DNA from 4 places in the Bacillus sp. NP247 genome. Region 3 is predicted to be linked to each of the others. Evidence: riboswitches for the same ligand, from Rfam matches in the RefSeq annotation. Region 3 holds a riboswitch; each other region holds the start of a gene.
What was found. A riboswitch is a leader RNA that binds a small molecule or an ion and turns the genes downstream of it on or off. The one in region 3 is predicted to bind lysine.
Positions count from the first base shown of each region.

Region 1: linked by a shared signal. The riboswitch ahead of KPL75_RS18445 (amino acid permease) and the one ahead of KPL75_RS01900 (amino acid permease) in region 3 are both predicted to bind lysine.
Region 2: linked by a shared signal. The riboswitch ahead of lysA (diaminopimelate decarboxylase) and the one ahead of KPL75_RS01900 (amino acid permease) in region 3 are both predicted to bind lysine.
Region 4: linked by a shared signal. The riboswitch ahead of KPL75_RS23025 (aspartate kinase) and the one ahead of KPL75_RS01900 (amino acid permease) in region 3 are both predicted to bind lysine.

Region 1 covers NZ_CP076653.1:3,522,033-3,525,282, forward strand. Annotated here, with positions in the region: gene KPL75_RS18440 (ABC transporter permease) at 1-631, opposite strand, end outside; gene KPL75_RS18445 (amino acid permease) at 692-2,116, opposite strand; lysine riboswitch at 2,263-2,444, opposite strand; gene gapN (NADP-dependent glyceraldehyde-3-phosphate dehydrogenase) at 2,624-3,250, opposite strand, start outside.
Region 2 covers NZ_CP076653.1:4,062,259-4,065,508, reverse strand. Annotated here, with positions in the region: gene KPL75_RS21220 (YezD family protein) at 27-170, opposite strand; SAM riboswitch class I at 243-351, opposite strand; gene lysA (diaminopimelate decarboxylase) at 622-1,938, opposite strand; lysine riboswitch at 2,119-2,300, opposite strand; gene KPL75_RS21210 (DUF3888 domain-containing protein) at 2,390-2,785, opposite strand; gene KPL75_RS21205 (LTA synthase family protein) at 3,039-3,250, shown strand, end outside.
Region 3 covers NZ_CP076653.1:343,427-346,676, reverse strand. Annotated here, with positions in the region: gene KPL75_RS01900 (amino acid permease) at 31-1,497, opposite strand; lysine riboswitch at 1,610-1,803, opposite strand; gene KPL75_RS01895 (GNAT family N-acetyltransferase) at 2,188-2,637, shown strand; gene KPL75_RS01890 (sulfite exporter TauE/SafE family protein) at 2,678-3,250, opposite strand, start outside.
Region 4 covers NZ_CP076653.1:4,407,928-4,411,177, reverse strand. Annotated here, with positions in the region: gene KPL75_RS23030 (DoxX-like family protein) at 1-790, opposite strand, end outside; lysine riboswitch at 983-1,169, shown strand; gene KPL75_RS23025 (aspartate kinase) at 1,372-2,601, shown strand; gene KPL75_RS23020 (VOC family protein) at 2,882-3,250, shown strand, end outside.

The DNA of each region.
Region 1 (3,250 bases), 2.1 Mb from region 3:
GTATTCGTTTTGTGGGTTGTTTTTTCGTATATAGAAGTAGAAAAGCAAGAAGTAAGAGTACGCCGCCTAATACGATCACATTTGCTGTATAAAACAGCATGTAAATGATTAGGGCGTTACAAGCGATACGAATGATCAGCCATATGTTTTTTTCATAACTATCACGCCACATCCAATGCATGTAAATATTCCAAGCTTTCGTAATCATTAAAACGGTAAAGATTGTACATAAGAAAGGTACAGTTAATTGTAATGATTGCAGTGCAAGCGGTACGAGAATAAGGAACGTAAATAATAATGGGAAAAGCTGAATGATGTAATTATATAGAAGAGATTTTTTAAAATAAGAAGTTAATTTCTCTTCTAGTGCTAGTAAATAGACAGCATCAGGTTTTTGAATAAATGTACGCATTGGGCATCTCGATATAATCGTTGTAAGTACGATTGTAATGAGTACTAAAGATATTCCTTTAGAAGGAGATGTTTTCAGAAACTGAGCATAATAATATGCACCAACGCATGAAATAAAGATAAAGCTATATAGTAAACCGTTAATCATACGTGCAAAGTATGTAATGATATTTTGAATATGTTGTTGGAAGCGACTGCTCCATAGCGATTCAATTGACATGTTTTTCACCTCTTTGTTCTATTATATATGTTTTACAAAAGAAAAAACGAGCAAATTGCGTTATGCAACTTGCTCGTTTTTCTTTTCTTTATTTTTTTTCTGATCACGATTCATTAATGGATAGAAGGCAAAGCCAATTACGAATAAACCAATTCCAAGAAGGAATGTTTTTATATCGGATGCGCCGGTTTTAATAACCCATAGTGCATAGCAAATTGCGATAACTGCGACTACGCCATCCGTAATTCTTGCCCGCATTTCATTTTTATATGTTTCACCAGTTGCGACTAGTTTTAACTGGAAGATTGGTGAAACGAGATATGGAATGAGATAGGCTAAAGTTGATACGGTAATAACGAATGTATAAGCTTCCGCGATTGTTCCTGATAATGTTGAGAATAAGAACACTTGCGACATAATGTTTGTTAATCGTAGTGAGTAAATAGGGCTTCCTTTTTTATTTGTTTTTGTAAAGAAGGAAGGGAAGAAACCTTCTTTTGCTGCTTGATAAGGTACTTCTGAGCTTAATAAAATCCAGCCTAAGATGGAACCGAATAGGGAAGTAAGAGCAAGTAATGCCATAAGTTTCCCGCCGCCATGACCCATCGCAGCGTTTAATGCATCTGCTAATGGACGTTCAGATGCTTGTAATTTATCAACGTGAAGTACACCCATTGTTAAAATTGTAATTCCTAAGTAAATTGCAACTGTAATTAGTAAACCAGCAACTGTTGCACGTTTTACTGTTTTGGGAGAGGTAGCTCTGTTTGACAAAAGAACGGCTGATTCAATCCCTATAAATGCCCAAAGCGTTGTTAGAGCAGCTAAGTTTACTTGTGATAGAAGACCGTGTGATACGCCTTCTTTATCAATCATCGGTGTGTACCATTGTCCAAACTTTGAAGCTTCGAATGCAAATAAAGTAACGACGATGAATAGAAGGAATCCAGTTACTTTCGTTGTTGTTGCTAAGAAGTTTAGTTTTCCGGCTCCGCTTACACCGTTTGTTAAAATTAAATGTGTTCCCCATAGTAAGATGGAACAAATAGTAAATGTAATTAGTTTTCCGACTTCTATATTGAAAGAGCCAATTGAAAATAGTAGTCGTGTATCTTTCATAATCGGGAAGAAGAGTGATAAATATCCTGCGAAAGATGTGATAATGGCAACGTTACTTGCCCAGTTTGCAACCCAATATCCCCACACCATGCTGAAACCAGCCATTTTTTTCTTTTTTGGTGATGAGAATAAAGCATATGCATGACTTTGTGGCCCTGTTGTTAAATCAGGACGACGAATTGCTAAATTACCGAAAACAAGAGCTAGCATTAAAACACCAAACCCTGTTGTTAACCAAGCTAAAGTGACACCGAGAGGGCTAGCTGTTTGTGCCAACGTACTTGGTACCATGAAAATACCAGCGCCAACCATGTTACCGACAACGAAAGCTGTTAGTACCCAAAAGCCCCATTTTTTTTGTTGCATAGAAAATACCTCCAAAGTTAGTATAACCAAGTCAAGCGAGGAGATATGTATGTCTTCCTGATAAGGAAGAGAAGGTCCAAACAAAACAAAAAAAGCACGTAATTTGCCGCTACATGCTTTCTATCTTATAAGAAACCCACGACATACCTCTCGATAGCTCTCCACAAACGAAACGTTTGTGACAGTTCTGCACTTATTAAATGCAGACCCAGCAAGCGCGCATGGTGGGCACGTCTTACTTCGGCAACCATTCCTTTCTCATTCATTCATCAATGCCACTACATCTCCTGAAATGATACTCTTAATGATTGCAACCTCTACCTCATCGAGATACGAATGAGGATTTATGTATTAAATTAACATGTTTAAGAGTAACAAATGTATTTTTATACGTCAATGGATATAGTAATAATCAGATTATAGGGAAGAGTTTGTTATTGAGAATGAATAAGGTTTTGAAATAAAAAGCAGCTGACCTAAATATTAGATCAGCTGCTGAATATAAGATTAAACGAAGTTTAATACAGTTACTTTTTCACGTGTCATAGACTCAAGGCTCTTACGAATACCTTGTGCGCCCATACCTGAACCTTTTACACCGATGAATGGGAAGTGGTCAGGGCCGCGCTCTGTGCGTCCGTTAATTTGAACAGAACCAGTTTCGATTTTGTTAGCAATTGCAAATGCTTTGTTAATGTCTTTTGTGAAGACACTTGCTTGCAGACCGAACTCTGATTTGTTAGCAATTTCAATTGCTTGTTCATCAGAAGAAACACGGATGATTGGAAGGATTGGGCCGAATGGCTCTTCCCAAGCAACTTTCATTTCTTCTGTTACGTGGTCGATTAATGTTGGATAAATTAAGTTACGCTCACGTTTGTTACCGATAACGATTGTTGCACCTTTTTCTACAGCATCATCAACTAAACCTTGAACGAAGTCAGCAGATTTATCGTCGATTAATGGAACGATTGTGCTGTCTTGTTCTGGAGATCCAACTGATAATGTAGCTACTTGTTCTTTTAATAAGCTAACAAGCTCGTCCGCTACGTTTTCGTGTACAAGTACACGTTTAATAGCTGTACAACGTTGACCAGAGTAAGAGAATGCACCGCTTACGATATGATTTGCAGC
Region 2 (3,250 bases), 1.6 Mb from region 3:
CCTCTAGTTTTTCTAGTCAGCGCTTTTTACTTTAAACGTACTTTTTCACTTTTCTCTAATTGAATTACTTTTCCATCTTGCACCACAATTGTAATGGAACCATATTTCATATCAGCAAGCATCGCTTGAACTTTCTCAGATACTTCATCAAAATGTTCCCGTACACTCACGCGAACAGCCCCCCTTTTTATTCATAAAAAAAATCTTTCCCATTTCGAAAAGACTGTTCGGTAATATATTTTACCTTATCTTTCAAAATGGATTCCATTTTGCTGGATTTAGCACCTTGCTTTCTATAAGCAGGTTGCCGAGCTTCGTCGGGCCAGTTCCCTCCGCTTCTCTTGATAAGCTTTGTATTTGTATTTTATCACAATTCTGATTTTTTTCAATCCTAGTTTTCCGATATATTTTAATTATTTTATTTTATCCCGCTATTCGCGGGCATTAAAACTCCCACCTCAAAATTCGGCTGGAGCAAAGAAGTTAGGTGGGAGCCCTGCTGACCGTAAACGCCCGATTCGTGAGGGCTAATGATCAGTGGGGGATGAACAAAACCCCCACTGATTATTGTTTCACTTTATAAAAAAGGAATTGCCCATCCGAACAACTCCTTTTCCCTATTTAAATAAGCTCTTTAATACGTATGCGATCGTTCCCAATAATATTTTCATATGTCTCACGCTCTACAACAATTTGCGATGTTCCGCCTTTCGCAAAGACGACGGCCGGTCTTCGAATACGATTATAATTATTGGCCATCGAGTACCCATATGCCCCCGTACAAGAAACTGCTAGTAAATCGGAAGAAGCAACTTTCGGTAGATTAATATCCCAAATCAGCATGTCTCCACTCTCACAGCATTTCCCAGCAATCGAAACGAGTTCCTCATTCGCATCATTCCCTCGATTCGCTAGCATCGCTTCATAACGTGCGCTATATAAGGCAGGTCTTAAATTATCTGTCATTCCGCCATCCACTGATACATATTTCCGAATACCAGGAATGTCTTTCACAGATCCGACTGTATAAATTGTCGTTCCAGTATCACCTACAATGCTACGACCTGGTTCAACCCATATTTCTGGCAGCGGATATTCACATACTGTAAATTGTTCTCTCACTGCACTTGTTACAGCTCGCACATATGTCTCAAGAGTTAATGGCGTATCTGACTCTGTGTAGCGTATTCCGAATCCTCCGCCCACATTTAACACTTTTACTACATAATTCATTTGCTCTCTCACTTCTTCTAAAAATTGGCGAAGAACTTCAATTGCTCGAACAAAACCAGCCGTTTCAAATATTTGTGATCCGATGTGCGAGTGAATTCCTAGCACATTATAATTTGATTTTTGCAAAGCTAGCTCAATCACTTGCATCGCTTGACCATTTGAAACACCAAATCCAAATTTCGAATCTTCTTGACCTGTTGTTATATATTCGTGTGTATGTGCCTCTACTCCAGGCGTTACACGGATTAATATGTTCACAAATTTCCCATGTTGCATTGCCAAATCATGTAAGATTTCTAATTCTAAGAAATTATCTACTACAAAACAACCGATATTCGCCTGAAGAGCCATAATCATTTCTTCTTCTGTTTTATTATTTCCGTGAAAATGAATACGCGATGCCGGAAAACCAGCTTGGAGCGCAGTATATAATTCCCCTCCAGAAACAACGTCTAAAGACATATTCTCTTCACGAGCTACTCGGCACATCTCCATGCACAAGAACGCCTTGCTTGCATATGCTACTTGATAAGAGAAACCACTTTCTTTAAAAGCACGATGAAACGCGCGGCACTTTCCTCGAATAGACTCTTCATCGTATACATAAAGTGGTGTTCCGTATTGTTTTGCTAGCTGCGTCGTATCGCACCCACCAATTTCTAAGTGTCCTTGCCCATTGATTCGGCTTGTGCCGTGTAAATACATTTGAATTCCTCCCTTATTTCCTCTAAAACTCATAACCCCAATCTTCTATTCATTGCAGCACGCTTTTAGATAGACAAAAAACGCGCGGAACAATGTTCACACGCGTTTCTTATTAGGAAAAATATATATTGAAAAAATAAACGAGTTGTTATCTCCTCAAAATAAGAAACCGCATCAACATCTCCAAATAGCTCTCCATAAAATAAATCTTATGACAGTACTACATTTATTCAATGCAGTCCCAATATATGAATAAGATGGTTATTCTTATATTTCGGCAATAGTCCCTTTCAACCTATGATCACAGATTCCATTAAATCTCCCATAGCTTACTCTTTCCTATTGCGGCCTCTACCTTTGAGAGTAGATGAGGTAAGTCTATTTAATTTTCAAACATCTAATTGTTGCTATTAACAATACCAAAGGACCATTTTATTTGTCAAACAATTTTTTATATTGTTTTTTTACAGTTTAATTTTGTATCATTTGGTAAGCGCTTTACTGAAACCTTTGTCACTTCCCATTCGCCCTCTTCGTTATTAAATGTAATCGTTACCTTCTCAAATGGTGGAGCAATTTTCCCAGCAACACGTTCATACTTCGTTACTTCAATACTCGCTTGAAATAAATATGTACCACTATACACTTTTTTTAAACTAATAATTTTAGGACATTGATAAGGCTTCAAGCTCCCATATTGTTTTTCAATTGCCTTATTTATTTTTGGAAATAAAACAGAATAAAGTGCATCTTCCATAAGGGGTGCATCATATTGCGCTACTGACATACTCGGTGAGGCAAAAAGTATAACACTACTGCATACTATAAAATATAATAATTTTCGCATTATAACCTCCGTTTTATTACTCGATTCTTTCTGCGCACGATAATTATCATACATAGAAACTCCGTTTTATTGTCTCCCACTGCCCTTTTTCTACTCAATTATTATAAAAAAGCCCACAACTCTCTTTTATTTTCGTATAATGATACTCATAGTATAATAAACATAATAACAAAGGACTGTTCGTATATATAAAATGAGGCGCTAATCAAACCGGCTCACAAGAACCGTCATGCTTTTAGGAGAGGAGTATATTATGCTACAAAATCTGTTTCCAAAACTGCGATTTGCACTAGTTGCAGTCGTTTTATTATGGATAAAAACATATATTGTGTACAAGCTAGCATTTGATATTAGAATTGATAACTTCTTTGAAGAATTTATGCTTTTTATTAACCCACTAGCTTCGTTACTTTTATTTTTTGGTTTCGCTTTACTTGCATCTAAGTACCGAAACCGAATTATTAT
Region 3 (3,250 bases):
GAGCAAACAATTTTGTTTGCTCGTTTTACTTTATTTCAGTTCACATTTATCAAGTGGAATTACTTTCGTTTTCTTAGTAAATTTATAACCTAACCATAGTACTAAGAAGAGTGGTAAACCAATGTAAGAAACGAGTACACCGTTCCAGTCGATAGATGCACCCGTAAATGCTCCGTAGTTTTGACCTAAAATAACGATAACACAAAGTGTAAATGCAAAGATTGGACCGAACGGGAACCATTTCGCTTGATATGGTAAATCTTTCAAATATTTCCCTTGTGCAATATAAGCTTTACGGAAACGGTAATGACTAATAGCAATCCCTACCCAAGCAATAAATCCTGACATCCCAGAAGCATTTAATAACCAAATGTATACAACACCGTCACCGAATAAAGAAGCGATGAAAGCGACGCTACCAACTACTGATGTTGCGATTAATGCGTTAACAGGTACACCGCGGCTATCTAATTTCCCTAAGAACTTTGGTGCTTTTCCTTGGCGAGCTAAATCCCAAAGCATACGAGTTGATGCATACATTCCAGAGTTACCAGCAGAAAGTACTGCAGTTAAAATAACAGCGTTCATAACAGAAGCAGCGAAGGCAACGCCCGCTTTTTCAAATACTAGTGTAAATGGACTTACTGTAACATCACTCGCTGCAAGGCTATCAGTCGTATAAGGAATTAATAAACCGATAACAAGAATTGCTAAAATATAGAATAATATAATGCGCCAAAAGATAGAACGAATTGCCTTCGGAATATTGCGTTCTGGATCAGCAGTTTCACCAGCAGCTACTCCTAATAATTCAGTTCCTTGGAATGAGAAACCAGCTGCCATAAATACACCGATAATTGCCATGATGCCGCCATTAAATGGTGCATCTGCAACAGTGAAGTTTTTAAAACCGACAGCTTCGCCGCCCATAATTCCAAAAATCATCATAAAACCGACAATTAAAAAGATAATAATAGTAACTACTTTAATAAGTGCGAACCAATATTCAGATTCACCAAAACCTTTAACAGATAAATAGTTTAAGAGAAAAATAATAGCTAAACAAAGTCCACTCCAAATAAGAGAAGGGGTATCTGGGAACCAAAATTTCATAATTAATGTTACGGCTGCTAGTTCAGCAGCGATCGTAATAGCCCAGTTATACCAATAGTTCCATCCAAGTGCAAAACCAAGTGATGGATCAACAAATTTTGTTGCATAAGTGCTAAAAGATCCAGTAACAGGCATGTAAGCTGCGAGTTCTGCTAAGCTTGTCATTAAAAAATAAACCATAATTCCAATTGCGGCATATGCGACTAATGCACCGCCAGGACCAGCTGAATGGATAACACCACCACTGGCAAGAAATAATCCGGTACCGATTGTACCACCGAGAGAAATCATCGTAAGGTGACGAGATTTTAATCCGCGTTTTAATTCACCTTGTCCTTGTGTAGTTTGCGTTTTAGAGGTAGATTGATTTGTTGCGCTATTCATGTTCAACACTCCTTTTCTTGTAGGTTAGGAAGGAGCGGGGGAGAAAAATACAAAAAACCGCCAAAGGAATTAGGCGGAACGTTTCACAAATAACCACCCCATCATACCCTTCCGTTAAGATAGCACACCACGTTTTACACGGTAATTTTGTAAACGTGACAGTTCTGTTCCTTTCGGAGACAGCCCCAGCTCATATTTCCAGAGAAGAAATATAAACTTCGGCAACTTTTCCTTTCAAACGGAGTCAGTGACATTCGCTGTGTCTCGTCCATTTTACTTTTAAAAGTCGCAACCTCTACCTCATCGGATTGATGAGGATTTATATATTGCTAAGATATTTAATATATGGCAATTGTAATGACTTTCTGAATATATTGCAAGGAATTTTGTTAGGAAAAGTCAAAAAATATCGGTTATTGTATAGGAAACGCTTGCATAACTCCACCCGAACCTACTATTATGTAGCAATAAGCAAAGAAAAAATTGTTATACAAATGTTTCGCAAAAAATATTGAAAAACCCTTTAAAATTAAAAGAAAATTCAGAAAATATAATTCGACATAACTATCAGAAGGGGATTATTCCTTAAATTCGTTTCAAAGAATAAGTATAAATCCGACAAATAGAATGAATATTCTTTTTATTTCTGGTAAAATTGAGGTATTGTTTAATTGAAAAGGGGATATCATTATGAAATTAGAAACGGAAAGATTACATATAGTACCGTGTACAGAAGAATGGATTCAAATTGCGGATAATCAAGGATACAATAGTGGCCCACATATTGTAGGGCATATAGAAAATGTGAAACGAGATGTGGCTTCATTACCGTGGGGACCGTGGTATGTTATTCGGAAAGAGGATGATGTGGTTCTAGGTGATATAGGATTTAAAGGGAAACCGAATGAGCAACATACAGTAGAAATTGGTTACGGATTTATTGAGAAATATTGGAATAAAGGGTATGCAACAGAAGCAGTTAGTGAATTAATGAAATGGGCTTTTCAAACAAGGGAAGTGGAAACGATTATAGCGGAGACACTCCTTGATAATTATAGCTCTATTCGTGTATTAGAGAAATTACAAATGAAAAGAGTAAATAGTACTGAAACGATGGTCAATTGGAAAATAGAAAAATAAAAAATACCGCTCGAAGTAAATCGGACGGTATTATTATTAATTATGGTAACATTTGTTTTTGATCTTTCGGATAGCCGGCTGTCGATACGTTAGAACGATTGGAATGATTACGAACAGCAATAAAAATAGATATAATAACGACAAGACCAACTGCAACGTAAGAAAGTGAAATAATAGTTGGATCTACTTTAAATGTAGTAAGCAGTGTACGAATATTCGTAAAGATTATAAGGCCACCAACTAGTACGCCAAGTAAATGAGAAGGAACGATGCGTACTAGCCATGCGGCGATTGGTGCAGCGACAATACCACCGAGCATGAGAGAAAATACCCAAACCCAGCTTACTTGTTCCCAGCCAAGTGAAATGAAAAAGCCAATCGTTGCAGCGAGTGAAACAGGAAATTCACTCGTATCTACAGATCCAATAACTTTTCTAGCTTCATTTCCTCTTGCAAGTAGAACAGGTGTCGTAATAGGTCCCCAGCCACCACCGCCAGTTGAATCAACGAATCCTGCGAACAGACCGAGTGGTACAAGTTGTTTAGCAGACATACGCTTATTTGAAGAAACAATTTGTTTTTGAATGATGAATCGTAATAAAATATAAACCCC
Region 4 (3,250 bases), 1.2 Mb from region 3:
TAAAACTTGTGATATTCGTAACTCCTGCCACTATAGTTAAGCCTATTAACATAACAATATGCAATATAAACAACTTTCGTTTTTGAAATGGCAATAGCCACATAACACCCCATATTATTTCTAAAAATCCAACTATTTTAAGTATAAAAATACTACTATCATTCGATCCGATTAGCGCAGAAAGCATCTTTACTTCTTCTGAATGAGTAAACATCAATTTCGGTACAATCCCTTGATATAACCATACGAAAGCAACTAAAAAGCAAACGAGCCAATACGTCATCGTTCTTCTAATTAGCAACTTAGGATGAAGTCCCTTTTCTAACCATAATTTTAAAGCATCAAAACTCCATGCTGTCGCCCAACCTAATAAAGGGCGAAAAACATATGAATCTATCACATTCCCTATATGACCAAACCTTGTATCATAATCATATTGCGTTTCAAAATGAATATGTTCTCCATTCGGTGTATACTTCCAATAACCTCGTCCTATTTGTATAAGTGATAGCTTATTGTCTGTCCAAAATTTCAAAGACGAAATGCGTTCCCCAGTGTCTTTTCTTATTTCACCAATCGATTCCCCTTCTCCGGCTATTTCAAGTCCAAATCCAATCTTTGTTTTATATAAAAACTTCTGTGGTTCTCCTTCTCTTTTCTCCAAATACGAGATTTCCGTAAAACGGGCATCCCACTCTGTATGTATATCAGGCTCTTGTGTATATGCCCATAGTTTCTCCATTGTTGTGTTCATTTTTGTTGCTACATAAATAGGCTGTATCTTCCCCATCCTTCCACCTCCTATACTCTATATTTTTAATGTACATGCAATGAATTGATTTTGCTACATTTTTCACAAACTAATCTGAATAAAAGATAGAATTTTAAAAATATATATAAAACACTTGATTCCCTGAAAAATTTAAATTATTATAAAACAAATGTTACCAACAACTTCATAAATCAAACACTCTCGCCTAAAACGTGAGATAGAGGTTGCAACGCTTATAAGTATTCTAAAGGAGACACAGAGATGTCTATGAATTTAGAGGAAAGGAAGTGTTGCCGAAATTGATAAATTTCTCTGCATTTATCAATTGGGGCTGTTTTCGAATAGAAACAGAACTGTCATATGTACAGACGTGTACGTATGAAGAGCTATCTACAAAAAAGAGATATCATTTTTTATGATATTCCTTTTTTGGCGGTTTTTTTATTAGCTCCGTTTTCTGTTTCCCTTTTCCTGTAACAGCACCATCCTCACTTATTTGAGATGGTGTTTTTTGCTTTTCTCTCTGGTAACTACAGGAATATTGGGATTTGTATATGTCCTAACCTATTCTTAAAAATGGACGAAAGAAGGAATTCGTAATGGAAACGATTGTACAAAAATTTGGCGGTACTTCTGTCGGAAGCGTCGAACGCATTCAACATGTAGCAAATTTAATTATTGAAGAATATGAACGAGGGCATAGTATTGTCTCTGTCGTTTCAGCAATGGGAAAAAGTACGGATAAACTTGTAGTACTTGCTAACGCTATTGCGGAAAATCCAAGTAAACGTGAAATGGATATGCTCCTATCTACAGGAGAACAAGTAACCATTTCATTATTAACAATGGCACTACAAACAAAAGGTTATAACGCAATTTCATTAACAGGATGGCAAGCTGGTATTACGACAGAATCTGTACATAGTAGTGCACGGATTACTGACATTAATACTGGTCGTATTCAGTCTCACCTTACTGAAGGCACGATTGTTATAGTAGCTGGTTTCCAAGGAGTAAGTGAAGAAAATGAAATTACAACACTTGGCCGCGGTGGCTCCGATACGACTGCTGTCGCATTAGCTGCGGCACTAAAAGCAAAAAAATGTGATATTTATACGGATGTGTCAGGCGTATATACGACTGATCCACGAGTTGTAAAAACTGCTTATAAATTAGATGAAATTTCTTATGACGAAATGTTAGAGCTTGCAAATCTCGGTGCTGGCGTATTACACCCACGTGCTGTTGAATTTGCTAAAAATCATAATGTCGTTTTAGAAGTACGATCAAGTATGGAACAAGAAAACGGAACAATTGTAAGGGGAGAATGTAACATGGAACAACAATCAATCGTTAAAGGTATCGCATTTGAGGATAATATTACACGCGTCACAATTAAAGGATTAGAACAAGGTGCACTTTCAACAGTTTTCTCTACATTAGCAGCGGCACATATTAATGTAGATATTATTATTCAAAGTATTACAAATGAAGGAACTGTTCACCTCTCCTTCTCGATTCATTCTAATGATTTAAGAGAAACATTAGAAGTGTTAGAACAAAATCAAGAGGCACTTCACTATGAATCTGTAGAACATGAAAATCATTTAGCGAAAGTATCAATTGTAGGATCTGGTATGGTATCTAACCCAGGAGTTGCTGCGAATATGTTCACTACTTTAAAAGAAGGCGGTATTCATATTAAAATGGTAAGTACATCTGAAATTAAAGTATCAGTTGTCATTGACCGTATTCACTTAGTAGATGGCGTTGAAGCACTCCATCAATCATTTATGGCGAAAATTGAGCCTTTAGTGCAAATGATTTAATTTCCGCCAGTAAAACTTACAACAAATTATATTAATCTATTTCCTTCCTATATAAATAGAAAGCTGTTTGCATAGTGGAAAGTGAGAAAAAGGTTATTTAGTTTAAAATAAAGTCGTTTGAAAAATAATAAAATTGTTAAAAAATAGAAGCAGATCATTCTATTCAACAATCGGGTAGTTATCTCCCACCTAACTTCCTCGCATTCGCCGAATTTTGAGGTGGGGGTCTTATTGCCCGCAAATAGCGGGATAAATTTTTACACATAAGGAGATAAAGACTATGACAAAAAACAAATTACTAAGAATGGACAATGTCAGCATCGTTGTAGAATCCCTTGATGACGCAATCTCTTTCTTCGAGGAGATTGGCTTGAACCTCGAAGGGCGAGCCACTGTCGAAGGTGAATGGGCTGGTCGTGTAACCGGATTGGGTACTCAGCGCGTGGAGATTGCTATGATGGTTACGCCAGATGGCCACAGCCGAATTGAACTTTCCCGATTTCTTACCCCACCTACTATAGCAGATCATCGGACAACTCCTGTAAACGCCCTCGGTTATCTACGCGTCATGTTCACCGTTGAAGACATTGACGAAATGGTATCCAGACTTACTAAGCATGGTGCAGAGCTCGTTGGCGAAGTAGTTCAG